Regions from separate parts of the Neisseria weaveri genome, predicted to be linked through region 1. Evidence: predicted binding sites of a transcription regulator. Region 1 holds the regulator's gene; the other holds the start of a gene.
What was found. Region 1 encodes FNR, which switches genes on or off when oxygen is low (the NO sensors DNR and NnrR bind a similar motif). Its sites were predicted from a motif close to TTGATNNNNATCAA; they were not measured.

Region 2: EL309_RS10420 (DUF3149 domain-containing protein) is a predicted target of FNR. The motif match lies at 1,799-1,812, and genes of this name have one in related genera.

Annotation. Positions count from the first base shown of each region.
Region 1 covers NZ_LR134533.1:1,711,674-1,714,784, forward strand. The annotation lists gene hemN (oxygen-independent coproporphyrinogen III oxidase) at 1-1,053, opposite strand, end outside; gene fnr (fumarate/nitrate reduction transcriptional regulator Fnr) at 1,187-1,915, shown strand; gene EL309_RS08320 (bifunctional 4-hydroxy-2-oxoglutarate aldolase/2-dehydro-3-deoxy-phosphogluconate aldolase) at 2,064-2,702, opposite strand; gene edd (phosphogluconate dehydratase) at 2,786-3,111, opposite strand, start outside.
Region 2 covers NZ_LR134533.1:2,174,648-2,177,758, reverse strand. The annotation lists gene putA (bifunctional proline dehydrogenase/L-glutamate gamma-semialdehyde dehydrogenase PutA) at 1-226, opposite strand, end outside; gene argB (acetylglutamate kinase) at 527-1,414, opposite strand; gene EL309_RS10420 (DUF3149 domain-containing protein) at 1,594-1,728, opposite strand; gene EL309_RS10415 (ABC-F family ATPase) at 1,968-3,111, opposite strand, start outside.

The DNA.
Region 1 (3,111 bases):
TTCGTTTTGAGCGTATGTATTGCCTATTTTGCCGATGCTGGAGACGCCGATGGCAACCAAGTCGCAGTCGGCATAGGTGGAGTAGCCTTGAAAGTTGCGTTGCAGCCTGCCTTCGTTTAATGCGGTGGCAAGTTCGTCGTCGGGTTTGGCAAAGTGGTCCATGCCGATGAAAATATAGCCGTTTTCAGTTAGATAGTTGACTGCATATTGCAGCATATCCAATTTTTCTTCGCTGCCGGGTACGGCTTCGGTATCGATACGCCGCTGCGGCTTGAACAGGTGCGGCAGGTGTGCGTAATGATAGAGTGCGAGACGGTCGGGGTTGAGGGATAAAACGGTATCCAGCGTGTTTTTGATGCTGTTTGTGTTTTGGTGCGGCAGGCCGTAGATGAGATCGACGCTGACCGATTTGAATCCGGCTTCGCGGGCGGCTTCGATAACGGTGCGGGTTTCTTCCAGGCTTTGAATGCGGTTGACGGCCTGCTGCACTTTGGGATCGAAATCCTGTATGCCGACGCTCATGCGGTTGAAACCGAGTTTGCCTAAGTGTAAAACGGTTTCTCTGCTGACTTTGCGGGGATCGATTTCAATGGAGTATTCGCCGGTGGGCATAAGCTCGAAATGCTTGCGTATCATAGAGAATACGCGTTCGAGTTGCTCGTCGTTTAAAAAGGTGGGCGTGCCGCCGCCGAAGTGCAGCTGTGCCAGTTTGGGCCGGCCGTGCAAGTGTTTTGCCAGAAGCGCGGTCTCTTTTTCCAGATATTCGATATAGGCATCGGCGCGGCCGGTGTCTTTGGTGATGATTTTGTTGCAGCCGCAGTAATAGCAGATGGTGTTGCAGAAGGGAATATGGATATAAAGCGAGACCGGTTTGTTGAGTGCACCCGAACGGCGTTGTTCCAAGGCGTTGATGTATTCGGATTCGGTAAAGCCGCTGTGGAAACGGTCGGCAGTCGGGTAGGAGGTGTAGCGCGGACCGTTGGCCGGAAGCGAGGCGATCAGCAGACGGTCGAACTCCGGTTGGGGGGCGGGATGCAGCAGGATGGGTTTCATGGTATTCGGAAGCAGGTATTGGATTAGTCAAAGTTTGCTGAGTTTGATAGAATGCCTTTATTGTTACAAGCATGTTTTGATATGAATCAATGCGGATTCATTCAGATAGAAATAATAAAAAAGGTTGCTGTTTATGGCTGAGCCGAAAAATCAGTTGAAAGCATTATGCTCCACGTGTTCTTTGAAAGAATTGTGTTTGCCCGTCGGATTGCGCCCGATGGAGTTTGAGCAATTGGATGCCGTTATCCGTCAGAGCCGGCGTTTGAAAAAAGGCGAATATCTCTTTAGGGCGGGAGAAGTGTTTACTTCTCTGTTTGCCATTCGAACCGGTTTTTTTAAGACGACGGTTGCCAGCCAAGACGGCCGCGATCAGGTAACCGGATTTTTTATGTCCGGAGAATTGGTCGGTATGGACGGTATTTGTTCGCATGTCCACAGCTGCGATGCGGTTGCTTTGGAAGACAGTGAGGTTTGCGAGCTGCTGTTTGCGCATATGGAAGAGTTGGGTAGACAGATTCCGAGTCTGCAAACGCATTTTTTCCGCTTGATGAGCCGCGAAATCGTGCGTGACCAAGGTGTGATGTTGCTGTTGGGTAATATGCGTGCCGAAGAGCGTTTGGCTGCATTTTTGTTGAATTTGTCGAACCGTCTGTATTCGCGCGGTTTTGCGGCGAATGATTTTATTTTGCGGATGTCGCGCGAAGAAATCGGCAGTTATCTCGGTTTGAAGTTGGAAACGGTTAGCCGGACTTTGTCTAAATTTCATCAGGAAGGCTGGATTTCGGTTGAACACAAGCATATCCGTATTTTAGATGCGCAAGTGTTGAAGAAAATGGTGTCGGGCTGTTCGAATGCTGTTTGATTACTGTTTGATTGTGATTTGACTTCACTGTAATTTGTATTTTTATCATGATTGAGGCCGTCTGAAATTTTCAGACGGCCTCAATGGTTTTATTTGCGTATGAAATACGGATGATGTTTATCGGAAGGATATTCCGCGAAATGATTCATCAGACAGGGGAAACGGAACGGCCCAATGCGGCGGCTTCGGCAGCCAGCCGGGTAATGGTGTGCCAGTCGCATTTGGCAACGGCTTCTTTCGGCGTCAGCCATGAACCGCCTACGCATAATACATTGGGTAAATTCAGATATTCCGCTGCCGAAGCCGGGGTAATGCCGCCGGTGGGGCAGAATTTGGCTTGAGGGAACGGGCCGTACAGTGCTTTGAGCATTTGGATACCGCCTACGACTTCTGCAGGAAACAGTTTTAAGGTGTCGATGCCGTATTCCAACGCGAGCATTAATTCGCCCGGTGTGGCAATGCCGGGAATCAGGGGGATACTGCTTGTTGAGGCCGTCTGAATAAATTGCTGATGTATGCCCGGGCTGATGGCAAAAGCTGCGCCGGCATCTTCTACGGCTTTGAGCTGTTCGGCGTTAATCACGGTGCCGGCACCGACAACGGCCTCGGGCAGTTCGCGTTTGATTTGTCGGATGGCTTCCAGGCCGAACGGGGTGCGAAGGGTGATTTCCAATGTGCGGATGCCGCCTGCAACCAAGGCGGCGGCAAGGTCGACGGCGGTGTCGGGATTGTCGATGGCGATTACGGGAATCACGGGGCTGGTGGTCAGAATGTCTTGAGCGTTCATAAAAATCTCCGTCGGCACGGCTGTTTGACTGGCAAACAGCCGTGATAATTGTGTCGGGTGCGGGAGGCCGTCTGAAAATTTGGTTAGGCGAAATCGCCGCCGAAACTCATGGCACCGGTTTCTGCGCTGCTGGTTTGGTTGCGGAAAGCGGCAAATAATTCTCGTCCGAGTCCGTGATGGTTGCGGCGTAAATCTGGCTGAGGAATGGTGCGTTGTCGCCACTCGTGTTCATCAATCAGTACATTGAGTTCACCGGTTTCGGAGTTGAAACGGATTAAATCGCCTGTTTGTATTTTACCGATATTGCCGCCCAGCAGGGCTTCGGGCGACATATGGATGGCGGCCGGAATTTTGCCTGACGCGCCCGACATGCGGCCGTCTGTAATTAAAGCGACTTTAAAGCCTTTGT
Region 2 (3,111 bases), 460 kb from region 1:
TCGACAAAGAGAATTCGTGCATCAGCGCATCCACACCGCTGGCTTTGGTACGGTTCGCACGAACCTGCGTAACCAAACGGCGGGCAAGAGCGGCAGCGGCGTTTTTTTCTTCCGCACTCATCTCCGCCTGTTTCAGCATATCGGCTACCGCTTCAGCCTCATTTCGTCTGTACGCTGCCGTAACAGCCTGACGCAACTCTGATTTATGTTGGGCAAAATCAAACATAAAACCAATTCTCCTAATCGTTTCAATTTTTCTAACAAGGTATGACTATTAAATAAAATATCCTGCCTACACCCTGCTTCAAGCAATTAAGCAGAATATTTCAAAATTCATTCCCTACTTAACGGATTATAATCCTAAAAATCCTTTTTTTCTATTTTACAAAAGCAATAATCTATATTTTCAGTCAAATACTTGCATAATGAACAATCTGCTCCGATAATCTTTAATCGAGCATAAAGAGGCCGTCTGAAAATTCAGACGGCCTCTTTCAAATTAATGCTCAAAATCGAGATATAGAAATTATTCCGAGCCTAAAATCATTGAACCGATACCGCTGTCTGTAAAGATTTCCAGCAATAAAGCATTCGGCACCCTACCATCGATGATATGCGTGGCTTTTACGCCGTTCACGGCAGCTTCTACAGCAGAGCTGATTTTCGGCAACATGCCGCCGTAAAGCGTTCCGTCTGCAATCAAGTCGTCAATACGTTTCGGCGTCAGGTTAGTCAGCAGATTACCTTCTTTATCCATCACACCGGTAATATTGGTCATCATCAGCAGCTTTTCCGCATTCAGCTCCTCCGCCAATTTTCCTGCCACCAAATCAGCATTAATATTGAATGCTTCGCCTTGACGGCCGACGCCGATGGGGGCAACAACAGGAATGTAGCCGCGCTCGACCATACCTTTAATCAAGGTGCAATCAATGCTTTCGACAATACCCACTTGCCCGATATCCACTCCGTTTCGCTCCGGCGTATTGATAAACAGTTTTTTCGCCTTGATAAAATGACCGTCCCGGCCGGTTACGCCGACTGCATTGCCTCCGTGCAGATTAAGCAGTGAAACAATTTCTTTATTGACGTGTCCGCCCAAAACCATTTCAACAATATCCATGGTTTCTCCATCAGTGACACGCATCCCTTGTACGAATGTGCCTTCTTTGCCGACTTTTTCCAACATTTCATTAATTTGCGGCCCGCCGCCGTGCACAATAACCGGATTGATGCCGACCAACTTCAGCAAAACCACATCTTTGGCAAAACCTTCCTTCAAATGCGGCTCGATCATGGCATTACCGCCGTATTTGATCACAACGGTTTTACCGGAAAAACGGCGGATATAAGGCAGAGCTTCCGCCAAAATAGCGGCTTTGGATGCCGCTGAAATATTTTCTGTCCCACTCATGTTTCTTACCTTTATAGAATCTGACTTGCCAGCGGGATATGTTAAACCAGCATGCTTAACGAAACAACTCTATATAAGAATAAGACTTCAAATACAGATTAATACAATTCAAATGTCCAAAAAAAAAGGGGGTGACCTCGGCCACACCCAAACACACACACATCAAGAGGAAAGAGAAATCAGTTTCCAGGCTTTTTATCTGCTTGTTTTTTCACCCAGAAAAATAAAAAAATCGCCATTGCAATAATAAATGTAATGGTGAATAACGATAAAATCCCCATAGTCGATTTCAATAACTCGTTAATCAGCTCCATAATTTTGTTCCTATTCAGACTTATTATTAAATTATTGGATTTCATTATAGATAAAAACTGCTTTAGCTTTTTGATACAGGTCAAAATTAGATGATTTGCCTTAAAAAATGAATTATTTATGCGAAATAAATTTATATTATGCATTGCTTGATATTGAAAGTTTTTGAATAATTGATTTTTCTTAAAAAGAAAGAGGCCGTCTGAATTTTCAGACGGCCTCTTTTCTAAAAGGCACCGGCTTATGCCAAGCCTTTTTTCTCCAGATAGCTTTCGTAATCGCCCAAATAATGTTCGTAACCGCCTTTACCGTCCAGCTCGATAATTTGAGTGGCCAAAGAAGACACGAATTGACGGTCGTGTGAAACGAAAATCAATGTTCCGTTATACTTTTCCAATGCCATATTCAAGGATTCGATACTTTCCATATCCATATGGTTGGTTGGTTCGTCCATAATCAGCACGTTTGGCTTCAGCAACAACAGTTTGCCGTAAAGCATGCGGCCTTTCTCTCCGCCCGACAGCACTTTGACTTTTTTCACCACATCATTACTGCCAAACAACAAACGGCCCAGTGTACCGCGGATCACTTGCTCGTCGTCACCCTCCTGACCCCATTGACGCATCCATTCGGTCAAGTCCATATCGACATCAAAATCATTTTCATGATCTTGCGGGTAGTAACCGATTTGCGCTTTTTCAGCCCACTTGATCGTGCCGCTATCCGCTTGTACGCCTTCGCTGTATTCAGGGTTATATGCACCTGCCAGCAATTTCAGTAAAGTTGATTTACCGGCACCGTTCGGACCGATAATCGCCAAACGCTCCCCGGCTTCCAAAATGAAATTCAAGTTTTTAAACAGTTGGGTTTCAAAACGCTTACTCAAACCCTCCACTTCAACCGCCTGACGGTGGAGTTTTGATTTCTCATCGCTCTCGAATCGGATGTAGGGATTTTGGCGGGTAGAAGGCTTTACTTCCACCATTTCCGCTTTAATTTTATCTGCCTGTTTCAAGCGGCTGGTCGCCTGACGGGCTTTGGATTTGTTGGCAGAGAAGCGTGCGACGAATTCTTGTAATTCCTGCAGCTTTTCTTTGGCTTTGGCATTGTCTTTCATGGTACGCTCGCGCGCCTGAGCCGAGGCAAGCATATAGTCGTCGTAATTGCCGGGATAAATGGTGATGGTGTTGTAATCCAAATCCGCCATGTGAGTACATACTTCATTTAAGAAGTGGCGGTCGTGGGAAATAATGATCATCGTTGAATCATACTGGTTCAACACACCTTCAAGCCAACGGATGGTATTGATGTCCAAATTATTGGTCGGCTCGTCGAGCAGTAATACATCGGGTTTGGAAAACAGAGCCTGTGCCAACAACACGCGC